DNA from 3 places in the Roseateles sp. genome. Region 1 is predicted to be linked to each of the others. Evidence: predicted binding sites of a transcription regulator. Region 1 holds the regulator's gene; each other region holds the start of a gene.
The links. The regulator sigma-54, encoded in region 1, starts transcription at its own class of promoters, with help from an activator protein. The targets are predictions, from matches to a motif close to TGGCANGNAANCTGCTTT.
Positions count from the first base shown of each region.

Region 2: a site for sigma-54 is predicted at 1,844-1,861, ahead of pepA (flocculation-associated PEP-CTERM protein PepA). Genes of this name have one in related genera too.
Region 3: a site for sigma-54 is predicted at 2,402-2,419, ahead of ACQY39_RS02000 (PEP-CTERM sorting domain-containing protein). Genes of this name have one in related genera too.

Region 1 covers NZ_OZ253537.1:1,115,743-1,119,827, reverse strand. Annotated here, with positions in the region: gene lptB (LPS export ABC transporter ATP-binding protein) at 1-652, shown strand, start outside; gene ACQY39_RS04955 (RNA polymerase factor sigma-54) at 692-2,221, shown strand; gene ACQY39_RS04950 (SGNH/GDSL hydrolase family protein) at 2,412-3,425, shown strand; gene ACQY39_RS04945 (THUMP domain-containing class I SAM-dependent RNA methyltransferase) at 3,464-4,085, shown strand, end outside.
Region 2 covers NZ_OZ253537.1:3,391,173-3,395,257, forward strand. Annotated here, with positions in the region: gene prsT (XrtA/PEP-CTERM system TPR-repeat protein PrsT) at 1-584, shown strand, start outside; gene pepA (flocculation-associated PEP-CTERM protein PepA) at 646-1,626, shown strand; gene pepA (flocculation-associated PEP-CTERM protein PepA) at 1,912-2,790, shown strand; gene ACQY39_RS14650 (nitroreductase family protein) at 2,909-3,997, opposite strand.
Region 3 covers NZ_OZ253537.1:454,415-458,499, reverse strand. Annotated here, with positions in the region: gene ACQY39_RS02005 (ATP-binding protein) at 1-1,403, shown strand, start outside; gene ACQY39_RS02000 (PEP-CTERM sorting domain-containing protein) at 1,448-2,365, opposite strand; gene ACQY39_RS01995 (glycosyltransferase) at 2,580-3,785, shown strand; gene ACQY39_RS01990 (glycoside hydrolase family 10 protein) at 3,801-4,085, opposite strand, start outside.

The DNA.
Region 1 (4,085 bases):
GGTGGTCGGCCTGCTCGGGCCCAATGGCGCGGGCAAGACCACCAGCTTCTACATGATCGTCGGCCTGGTGCGCGCCGATGCCGGCGAGATTCGCATCGACGGCCAGTCGGTCGAGCACCTGCCCATCCACCAGCGCGCCCGCTTGGGCCTGAGCTATCTGCCGCAGGAAGCCTCGATCTTCCGCAAACTGACGGTGGAACAGAACATCCGTGCCGTGCTGGAACTGCAGCGCGACGAGCAGGGCCGCGCGCTGAAAGAGCCGCGCATCAAGGAACTGCTGGAAGCCCTGCTGCACGACCTCAGCATCGAAAAGCTGCGCGACAGCCCGGCGCCGGCGCTCTCGGGCGGCGAACGCCGCCGCGTCGAGATTGCCCGCGCCCTGGCCACCCAGCCGCGCTTCATCCTGCTGGACGAACCCTTTGCCGGCGTGGACCCGATCGCGGTGCTGGAGATCCAGCGCATCATCGGTTTCCTGAAGGCGCGCCAGATCGGCGTGCTGATCACCGACCACAATGTGCGCGAGACCCTGGGCATCTGCGACCGCGCCTACATCATCAGCGAGGGTTCGGTGCTGGCCGAGGGCACGCCGGACGAGATCGTCGCCAACGCCGATGTGCGCAAGGTTTATCTCGGCGAACATTTCCGCATGTGATGTGATGGCGAGCCTCCTGACAGCGCCGGGCCTGCGGCCATGAAGCAATCGCTCCAGGTTCGCCTGAGTCAGCATCTGGCGCTGACGCCGCAGCTGCAGCAGTCGATCCGTCTGCTGCAACTGTCCACCCTGGAACTGAACCAGGAAGTCGAGCAGATGCTGGCGCAGAACCCGCTGCTCGAAACCGAAGACGACTTCGCCGTCGCAGCGCCCGAACTGCCCGAGTTGCGCCAGGCCAGTGCCGCCGAAGACAGCGGCGCCGAGCGCGAACTGGGCGGCGGCGCCGAGGCCGAGGCCACGCCCGAGCTCAAGGCCGAGGACTTCGGCAACAGCGAGCGCGAGGACTGGGAGAACGGCACCGAGGGTGACGATTTCGACGGCATCCGCGAGCTGCCCAGCAACAGCGGCAGCGGCTCCGGCAGCAACGACGAAGACGGCGAGCGCAGCGAGCAGGAATCGGCCGAGATTTCCCTGCAAGAACATCTGCAGCAGCAGATGGCCGGCATGAGCTTGAGCGAATCCGACCAGCTGGCCCTGCGCCTGCTGATCGATTCCCTGAACGAGGACGGCCTGCTGGAAGACAGCCTGGAGTCGATTGCCGAGGCCTTGATCCCCGACGCGGGCGAGGACAGCGCGGCCGAACGCGAGGACCTGCTCGACCACCTGCGCATCGCCCTGAAGTGGCTGCACCATATGGACCCGGCCGGCGTCGGCGCCCGCGATCTGCCCGAGTGCCTGGTGCTGCAGCTGCGCCAGCTGCCGCGCAGCGCGCCGCAGGTGATCGCCATCATGATCTGCAAAAAGCACTTGGACCTGCTGGCCAAGCGCGACAGCCGCCGCCTGATGCTGCTGACCGGCGCCGACGAGCCCTTGCTGCGCGAGGCGCAGGCCCTGATCGTGGCGCTCGAGCCCAAGCCGGGCCGGCGCTTTGCCCACGGCCAGGCGCCGGCGGTGATTCCCGATGTGATCGTGCGCAAGGTCGGGCGCGAGCTGCGCGTCATCATCAACCCCGAGGTCGCGCCCAAGCTGCGCATCAACGAGCTCTACGCCAATGCCCTGCGCCAGACGCGCGGCGGCATCAGCAACAGCGCCCTGGGCGGCGCGCTGCAGGAGGCGCGCTGGTTCATCAAGAACATCCAGCAACGCTTCGACACCATCCTGCGTGTCTCCACTGCCATCGTCGAGCGCCAGAAAGGTTTCTTCAGCCACGGCGCCGTCGCCATGAAGCCGCTGGTGCTGCGCGAGATCGCCGACGAGCTGGGCCTGCATGAGTCGACCATCTCGCGGGTGACCACGGCCAAGTACATGGCCACGCCTTTCGGCACCTTCGAGCTCAAGTACTTCTTCGGCTCGGGCCTGTCCACCGAGGCCGGCGGCGAGGCCTCCAGCACCGCCGTGCGCGAGCTGATCAAGCAGTTCATCGCCGCCGAGAACCCGGCCAAGCCCCTGTCCGACAGCGCCCTGGCCAATATGTTGGAAGAACAAGGCATCCAGGTCGCGCGCCGTACCGTCGCCAAGTACCGCGAAGGCATGCATATTGGGACGACGACGATGCGGCGCGTGGTTTGAAGGGTGAGTGGTGAACGAGTGAACAGGTGAATGGGTGAACAACACACCACGACTCACCATTCACCTGTTCACTCGTTCACCCGTTCACCGCAGCTCACCAAACGTGAACACGCACACCGATTTCAGGTGATTCCCATTTCGAGGCATGCCATCATGCCGCCGACTTGGATCGTTACTTGAAAGGTCTGCCGTGAACACCATCCACCGCACCTCAGCTGACGCTCGCCTGCCCGCCCTGCTGATGCTCGCTGCCGGCCTGGCCTGGGCCGCACCCTCGCAGGCGCAGACTGAGGCTCAAGCCACGAGCAGCACCGCCTCCAGTTACAGCCGCGTGATCGCCTTCGGCGACAGCCTGTCAGACAACGGCAACTTCTACCGCGCCACGGGTGGCGCCGTGCCCCAGCCCGGCAACTATTTCCAGGGCCGCTTTTCCAACGGCCCGGTGGCCGTCGAGCACCTCGCCCAAGGCCTGGGCGTGAGCCTGCAAGACTACGCCTGGGGCGGCGCCCAGACCGGCTGGCTCAACGGCGCGGCGGTGGCTGCAGGCGCCCCGGCCGCCTTGCAAAACACCGGCATGCTCTCGCAGGTCGGCACCTTCCAGGCCGGGCTGGCCGGCATGGCCGCCGACAGCCAGGCGTTGTACCTGCTCTGGGGCGGCGCCAATGACTTCCAGTACCAGGGCTTCTCGCAGGCCACCGGACAAGCGGCCATCCAGAACCTCAGCAGCGCGGTCCAGACCCTCTACGGCCTGGGTGCGCGCAACTTCCTGATGCCGGGCCTGCCCGACCTGGGGCAGACGCCAGGCGGCCTCTCCTCCGGCCTGTCGGGTCAGCTGCATCTGCTGTCCCTGGGCTTCAACCTCGGCCTGAATCAAGCCATCGGCCAGCTGCGGGCCTTGCCCGGCATCGACATCCGCTATTTCGACGTCCTGGGCGCGCAGCAGGTCCTGGTCGACAACGCCGCCCAATACGGCCTGAGCAACGTCACCGAGGCCTGCTTCACCGGCTATGTCGGCCAGCCCAATGGCAGCACCTGCAGCAACCCCGACGGGTATATGTTCTGGGACCGCATCCATCCGACCGCGGTCACCCACAGCGTGCTCGGCCAGGGCATGCTGGCCGCCGTGCCGGAGCCGCAAACCCTGCTGCTGATGAGCTTGGGCCTGATGGCTGTGCTGGGCCTGAACCGCCGTCGCCGCGCCTGAGTACGGCCGAGGCGGCCAATCCTGGGACAATCGGGCCCATGGCCGCCAAAGAATCCCCCAAAGACCTGCACCACCTCTTCGTCTCCTGCCCCTCGGGCGTGGAGCGCCTGCTTGACGAAGAGGTGCGGGCCATCCTGCCCAAGACCCATATCGAGGTGCTGCGCGGCGGCATCGCGCTGAAGAGCGATCTCGAAGGCGTGATGAAGCTCAACCTCGAATGCCGGCTGGCGCAGCGCGTGCTGATCGAACTGATCTCGGGCGGCTACCGCCACGAGGACGACATCTACGCCCTGGCTCGCCGCATCGACTGGTGCGACTGGATCACACCGGCCGAGACCATCCGCGTCGACACCGTGGCCCAGCGCTCGCCGCTGCGCAGCCTCAACTTCGCCACCTTGCGCGTGAAAGACGCCATCTGCGATGTGCTGCGCGATGCCACCGGCGAGCGGCCCAGCGTCGACACCCGCTTCCCCGACCTGCCGGTGATGCTGCACCTCAGCGAAACCGACGCCACGCTCTACATCGACACCTCGGGCGAGCCCCTGTTCAAGCGCGGCTGGCGCGAGGACAAAGGCGACGCCCCGCTGAAGGAAACCCTGGCCGCCGCCATGCTGGCCGCGGCCGGCTGGAAGGGCACGCCCGAAACCGGCGGCGCCCTGC
Region 2 (4,085 bases), 2.3 Mb from region 1:
GGTACAGGCAGGCCTTGAATGTCGACTTCCGACGCAGCGAAGTCGCGATGAAGCTCCACAAAGCCTTGCTCAACGGCAAGGATTTGGATGCGGCTGACAAATTCGCTCAGGAGCGTAGCAAGGCTTATGGCACAGATGCCTTGTTCTTGTTTTATCTTGGGGACGTAGAACTTGCTCGTTCCCGGCCCGAGCAGGCAGAGCGTTGGTATACCCAAGTGCTCAAAGTACAGCCCGAAAATGTGGCCGCCTTGAATAACCTTGCCACGCTAGCGCTCAAGCGCAAGGATGCCAAAGCACGAGAGTATGCGGAAAAGGCGCTGGCATTGCAGCCTTACAGTCCTGGCGTCATGGACACCGTTGCTGAGGTCTATGCAGCCGCTGGAGAGTATTCCAAAGCTGTAGAACTTCAGCAGAAGGCTGTAGCAATGGTGCCCGGTAGTTCGGAGTTTCGCTTGAACTTAGCGCGGCACCTGCTTGCCGCAGGGCAGAAGGACCAGTCACAAACGCAACTGAAGAAGTTGGCCGCAGATGACCCGGCGTTTGCGAGTGGTGCTGAGTTCAAAGCTGTCCAGTCAAAACTGTGAATATGCCTTGTCGAAATTCTTTACAGGCTCGAGCGTGGTGGCGACCATTTGATTGGCTTTGGTGTCTAAGCTGTTGTTTTTGAATGAATTTTTCCTTCTGGCACGATGTGTGCATTTCGTTAGCCAGGGAGCGATTCCCACCAATCTCAGGAGAAATACCATGAAAGCAACGAAGAAGTTTCTGTCCGGTTTGAGCCTGCTGGCTTTGCTGGGTTCGGCCAACGCTGCAACATTCAACACCCCCGACGGTGTTCTCAACAACTTTGGCGGCTTCGACTGGACTTCGTCCGCGTCGGTTCTGGTCAAGAGCTATGACACCCGTGCAGGTGTTCCCGGCAACTTTGTTGGCAAGCAAGACGTCATCGACGTGTACTACAACTCGTTTGCATCGACCATCATTGACGCCAACGGCGGCATTTTCACGACGCCCAATTTGGTCAAGGGCACAGGCGGTGCGGGCTATGAAGTCACGGTCACTGCTCACTTCCAGGAACTGGTCACTTGCGTGGTTGCCGATTGCAGCTTCGTGACCATCACCCCGCTGACCGGCAGCTGGAATATCTTCCTGGATACATCCGCTGATGCTGATCTGTTGAGCCAGAGCGGTTTTGGTGATGGTGTGAGCATTCTGAGCGGTGTGTTCACCGGCGGTCAGACCGTGTTCACCCAGCAGGCTGCTGTCAATCCCGGTACCGGTACGACCTTGGCCAGCGTCCAGGGCAACACGACCACCACCAACAATGCCTACATCAACCCGAATCTGAATGGCACCACGGTGTCGTCCACTCTGTCCTTCGGCCCCAAGGGTGCAGCCAATGGCCCGAATGGCACTTGGGTTCAGCCGACCAGCTGGCAAGGTAGCGGCATCGGCGGCGGCGGCAATGGTGTGCCTGCCACTGGTGGTAACCAGCCCAACTTCGTGGGTCAGGCTGACGCCAGCCAGTCCTTCTTCTTCAGCGTGCCTGAGCCGACTTCCTTGGCTCTGACTGGCTTCGCTCTGCTGGGCTTGGGCCTGTCGGCTCGTCGCCGTAAGCAAGCCTAATGAATGGCGGGTGTTCAATCGGGGCCTTGGTGCTGCGATTGAACTGAGGGTTGAAAAGGGTGCTTCGGCACCCTTTTTCTTTGGTGATTCAGTTCGCGGATCTGCAAGTCCATCCCTCGATTGCGGGTGTCGGGTGGGTTTCCAAAGCTATCCCTAGTTCTTGGGGGTTCTGGATTTTTTGTCTGTAAGGTTTTGATACTCAAGGAATTTTTCTTTTTGGCATGAGTCATGCTTATTGATGTGCAAGGGTGAGGCGTCTCTCTCTTTGTATTTTCGGAGCATCTGATGAAAGCAAGCAAAAAACTCCTGGCGGCAGCCGCCCTCCTGGCTGCCGTGGTGTCGGCTCAAGCGGCGACCTTTGTGACGCCGTACGGCGTTTTGAACAACTTTGGCGGCTTTGACTGGACCTCGTCCTCGTCGGTGCTGGTCAAGGGGTATGACATTCAGGCCGTTGCTTCCGGCAACATTGCCGGCAAACAGGATGTCATCGATGTGTACTACAACTCGTTCGCAACGGCGATTCTTGATGCCAACGGCAGTACGTTCTCGACGCCCAATCTGGTCAAAGGTACAGGCGCTGCCGGTTATGAACTCACGGTCAAGGCTCACTTCCAAGAGGTGGTGACTTGCGTTGATCCCCTTTGCAATTTCGTGACCATCACCCCGCTGAATGGTACTTGGAACATCTACCTGGATACTGCTCCCAACGCCAACCTGGTGAATCAGGCGGGTTTTGGGGATGGGGTGAGTATCTTGAGCGGCGTGTTTACCGGCGGCCAAACCGTGCTGACCCAGCAGGCTGCGGTCAATCCAGGTACGGGCACCACCTTGGCGAGCATTCAGGGCAGCACGACTGTGACGAACAATGCTTTCATTACCCCGAATCTTGCGGGTACCTCGGTGTCGTCGACACTGTCCTTCGGCCCCAAGGGTGTGGCCAACGGCCCGAACGGTACATGGGTTCAGCCGACCAGCTGGCAAGGTAGCGGCTTCGGCGGCGGTAACGGCGTCCCTGCCACGGGCGGCAACCAGAGGAACTTCATTGGCCAAGCGGATGCCAGCCAGTCCTTTTTCTTCAGTGTTCCTGAGCCGACTTCCCTGGCTCTGACCGGCTTCGCTCTGCTGGGTCTGGGTCTGACGGCTCGCCGTCGTAAGCAGGGTTGATTTGCCGATGCTGTGAACTTCGCCTATCGGCTGAATGTTCGCGGTGTCAGAATGCAAAAGAGGGCGTTTCGGCGCCTTCTTTTGCATGGCCGACCTGGTTCTTGAGGCCGTGTCTGCTTCAGCGGGGGTGGGGGTGTGTCAGCAATTCGACCAGTGGTCTGCGCAGTGAGCGGGACCTGGCTTGCCTGCTTGAGCCAAGGCGCCCCATGAATACCGATCGTTGTGCAGCTTCCTCACCCAGAAGTTGCTCCAAATCGAGCCTGACTTTCTCAGCCAGTGCATCCAGTCCGGGAGTGCGCGAGAACGGTCGCGCTTCTCTGGCGTAGCGGGAAAAAATCAGGGGCGTGATTTCAGGTTGCATCTGTAGGCCCACTTGAGTGGCTGTGAGCCAAAAGCGTTGCATGGCACGGCCTCCGGCTACATAGTCGCTCAGGGTCTTGGGTGGGCTTGGTGCGAGCAGGGCGAAATGCGCGCCGCAGAACAGGCTGGGCAGGAAATCCAGTTGAATGCGTGGCGTCCATGTGCCGGCCATATAGCGATTGAAAAACTCAACCCGCTCCCAGCGGGCCATTACAAACTGCATGAGTCGGGTGGTCAGCGGGTCGGTGCCAAGTGCCTGATCTGGAACCTTGGTGGCGCTGAATTGTTGCTTCCACTCGATGATGTCGCGGTGGACTTCGTAAGCTTCGGGAGAGGTCAGGCGAATTTTGGCCGACTGGAACATCAGCAACGCAGTTTGAAGTCTCGTCGGAAAGCTCTCCAGCCACTGGATCTGGTGCCCGCCCTGGGCGCTCTGCGCCAAGCTGGTCTTCTGTGCTGCAGTGAGGGGCCGCGTTCGCATAGGGCGCCTTTGAACACTTCGCAGTTCGATGACATCAATCAGGGTGTCCCGGGTCAGGTCTGGTGCCGATTCAAACTTCAGGTCAAAGACGGGTCTCGTCTCCGGGGACTCTGCACGATGAGTTGCTAGCGCGCGCCATCCGTGTTCGCTGGCGGCGATGGAAGCGGTTTCGATCAATGCGCCCATCGCGATCTGGCTGGGGTGGCCGTCCAGGTCGTAGACACAGTGATCACGGGTATCAAAGCCGTGAATGATGACGTGCCTTGGGTTGACGACTTCGAAGCGCCAAGGTTGGGTGTTGTCGCCACTCGGCGCCCAGCGAGCCAGGTCAAGAATGCGTCGAATTTGTGATTCGGGGGTCATGATGTTTCCTCGGAACTCGTGTGTTTGGGTTGGTTTTCTTGTCGCGGCTGGATTGTCTTGTTGTCCTCGGGCATCATGCCGCGATATGAAG
Region 3 (4,085 bases), 660 kb from region 1:
TTGCCGCCCGCATCGAGGCGGCGCAGGGCAATCTCAAGCTGGATCAGCTGCGTGACCCTTTGTTGGACGAGATCGCCGCGCTGGCGCTGCCGGCCGAAGGCAAAGCCACGGTCAGTTTCAGCCATGATGGCAGCCAGATGCTCGGGCTGGCGCGCATCGCCGGCCCGGACTGGCTGTTCGTGACGGTCTATCCGCGTGCCGTGTTGGACGCTGGTGTGGCCCGCAGCAGTGCCAACCTCTTGCAGATCGGCGTGCTTGCCTTGCTGGTGTTGATGAGCTTGTTGGGCTGGATCGTGCGGCGCCAGATCAGCCGGCCCATCGCTGAGTTGCAGACGGCGGTGCAAGGCGTGGCCGAAGGCAAGTTCGTCATCGCCCTGCCGGAGGCGCGCGAGGATGAGCTCGGTGAGCTCGGCCGCAGCTTCGAGCAGATGGGCGCCGAGCTGGCGCGCCGTGAGGCCCGGCTCAAGAGTGACGCTCTGGCGCTGCAGGAGGCGCGTGATCTGCTCGAAGACCGGGTTCAAGAGCGCACGGCCGAGCTCCATGCCAGCAATGCCGAGCTGGTGCTGGCGCTCGACGACCTCAGCAAGACCCAGACCAGCCTGCTGCGCGCCGAGCGCCTGGCCAGCCTGGGTCGCATGGTGGCCGGAGTGGCTCACGAGATGGGCACGCCGATTGGCAATGCCCGCCTGGCTGCCACCACTCTGGCGGCCGAGGCCGAACAGATGGAGGCGGCTGTGCAGAACGGTCTGCGCCGCTCGCAGCTGCAGAAGTTCCTGCACCGGGTCAGCTCGGGCAGCCAGATCTTGCAAGGCAATCTGGAGCGCGCCAGCGACCTGTTGCAGAACTTCAAGCAGGTGGCGGTGGACGGCAGCAGCGCCCAGCGCCGGGTCTTCGTGCTCGGCACCTTGGTGCACGACATCCTGATGACCTTGCAGCCTACCCTCAAGCGCCTGCCCTTGCGGGTCGAGGTGGCGGTGCCAGAGTCACTGGAAATGGACAGTTACCCGGGTGCTCTGGGCCAGGTGCTCAGCAACCTGATCCAGAACGCGGTCGTCCATGGTTTTGAGGGGCGCAGCGAGGGCCAGCTGCAGATCCAGGCCGAATGCCCCGATGCCGACCATGTGAAGCTGCGCATCCGGGACGACGGCTGCGGCATCGCCGCCGAGATCCAGCCGCGCGTCTTCGACCCCTTCTTCACCACCCGCATGGGTCGCGGCGGCACCGGCTTGGGCTTGAACATCAGCCACAACCTGGTCAGCAATGTGCTGTGCGGCGAGATCCATCTGCACAGCGAGGCCGGCGCCGGCTGCTGCTTCGAGCTCTTGCTGCCCCGCGTGGCGCCCAGCCATGGCGATGCGGAAACCTTGCCCCTGCCGCTCAGTGACTTTGCGCCCTTGGCCTGAGGCAGGGGCGCCACTGCGAGCTGGCGCCCCGGTGCTGCAGAACCTCAGTTCGTCGAGTTGCGGCGCCGGCGAGCCAGTGCGGCCAGACCCAGACCCAGGCCCGCCAGGGCGAAGCTGCCCGGTTCCGGCACGCTGTTGGGGGTCTTGATCGTCACTTCAAAGCCGATGGCGTCAGTGCTGAAGGGGTCGCCGTAGAAGGACGAGCTGCTGCCTTTGTAGCAGCTGCCTTCTTCCAGGCCGCTCAAGGGCACCAAGCTACCCACGGTGTTGTAGTTGCTGCCGCCGCAATTGCCTTCATAGGTGCCGACATGGGCATACGCTTCGTCATTCAGGTAGGCGGCCAACTCCAGGCTGTCGCCGGCGGCCAGGGTGCGATCGACCTCGACGTAGAAGGCGTCCCAGCTGTAATAGCCGTCCGAGCCATCGTCGAGCGCATTCAGGTTGGCACCTTCGCGGTCCAGAACGATGCCGTCCTGGTTGGCGCTGAGCTTGGCACTGCTGCTGAACACTTCGGTGTTGCCGATCTGGACCGAGGCGCCATAGCGCGACTCCAGAAACTCGCCAGCCTCCCAGCTCCCGCCCTGCAGTTGCGTGCTCAGGGAGCCACCGTAGATCTTGAACTTGAGCGTGTAGGTCTGCGTCACGTTGCTGGTGTTGAGCAGCGAGTAGGCAAAGCCGGCCTTGGTGGCGGCGCTGGCCATGCCCTTGGCATTGCTGGACACGGCATAGGCGCCGGTGGCGCTGGAGAAGGCGTAGGCAGATCCCGTGCCGGCGATGTTGTCGATGTAGCTGTACGAAGAAACCAGGGTGCTCGAACTGGATTCGTTGGGTGTGGCGTCGAAAGCGCCGGCGGTGGCGCCGGACGATACGCTCAAGGTCGGGTTGGCCCAGGCGGCAGGTGCCAGGGTGGCGAGGCCAGCGATAGCGGCAGCGAGAATGCTCAAACGATGTGCACTGTTCACGGGTTTCCTTGGTGGCGTTGATCAAAGGTCTTGGCAAACGCAATTTCCATGCCCCGATCTGAAACTCCTGTGCTTTCAAACGTTTGATGAGTTTGCCCATGGGGCGGAGAGTCCAAATGCCAAGTTTTCCGACACGCAAATTCATGCCGCAGGGATACTTTGATGCGGGTTTGCCCGAGGCCGAGTGCGCGCTGTCTGCGGCGGAGGCCTGCGCATGAGTCGGGTCCTTCTGGCTTGGGAGTTAGGCCAGGGCCTGGGCCATATCGACCGCATGCTGATGCTGGCGCGCGAGCTGCGTCGGCGCGGCCATGAGGTGATCTTCACGCTGCGCGATCTGGCCCGCGCCCATGGGCGCATCGCCGCCGAAGGCTTTGTGGTGCTGCAGTCGCCGCTCTGGCTGGCCCAGATGGTCAACCCGCCGCGCCTGGGCAACTACAGCGCTGTGCTGGCCACCGCCGGCTGGCTGGACCCCGAAGGCCTCGCCGGTCTGCTGCTCGGCTGGCGCAATCTCTGGGCCCAGCTCAAGCCGGATTTGCTGATTGCCGACCATGCGCCCACCGCCTTGCTGGCTGCACGGGGTCAGGTCTTGCCAGCCTGGGCCGTGGGCAATAGTTTCGAGCTGCCACCCACCCGGGGCAGCTTTCCGCCCATGGAGTTCTGGCTGGAGCGCGAGCAGGCGCAGTGCGCCGGCTATGACGCGCTCTTGCTGCGCCATGCCAATCGCGCCCTGGCCTTGCTCGGAGACCCGCCGCTGGCGACCTTGCAGGATCTGTTCACGCCTTCGCGCAGCGCCATACTGAGCTTGCCTGAGTTGATGCATTACGAGGGCTATGACGCGGAGATGCCGGTGCTCGGCGCCAGCTATGTCGGTGACCGCGGGCTGGCACCGGAGTGGCCGGGGGGCGCCGGCAGTAATGTGCCGCGGGTGTTCGCCTATCTGCAGGCCAAGCAGGCCGACTTTGTCCCGGTCATGACGGCGCTCAAGCGTCTGGGCTGGCCCAGCCTGGTGTATGCGCAAGGCTTGGCACCGCAGGCGGCCGAGCGCCTGGCCGGCCCCAATCTGCGTTTTGCAGCGGGGCCAGTGCAGAGCGACGCGGCGCTCAGGGATGCCGATCTGTCACTCAACTACGGCAGCGTGGGCATGGTCAGCGCCGCTGCCTTGGCCGGCAAGCCGCAGCTGGCTCTGCCCATACACACCGAGCAGCAGATGAGCGCGCAGCGGCTGCAGCGGGCCGGCCTTGGCCTCGCTTTGATGCCAGGTGCGCCGGCCGTGGACCACGCGGCGCTGCTGCAGTCCTTGGTGGCTGACCAGCGCATGCTGGGTCGGACCCGCTTGCTTGCCCTGCAGCGGCAGGACATGCGGCCGAAGGCCAGCGGCGTGCGTGTGGTCGACCTGCTGGAGGCCCGCGGCGCACTCTGAGTACGGTGTCGTTCGCTACAACAGCCGGTAGCCCAGGCGCAGGCTCTCGTTGCCGCAGCGGTCCAGCGCCGACAGCACCAGACCACTGAGCCCGGCGGCCGGCAGCTCCAGTTCGAGGGCGCGGTCGCCGCTGGTGTAGGCCGTGGCCAGGAATTCCCAGTCGCCCTCGCGCTGCAGCCACAGGGCATAGCGCTGCAGGCCTGCCCCGGCCTGCGGTGCCAGGCGCAGGCGCAGCAGCCCGTCCGTCCGGCGTTCCAGAGTCAGCGTCGGCGGCTCGGCCGCCGCAGTTTTCAGCCAGGG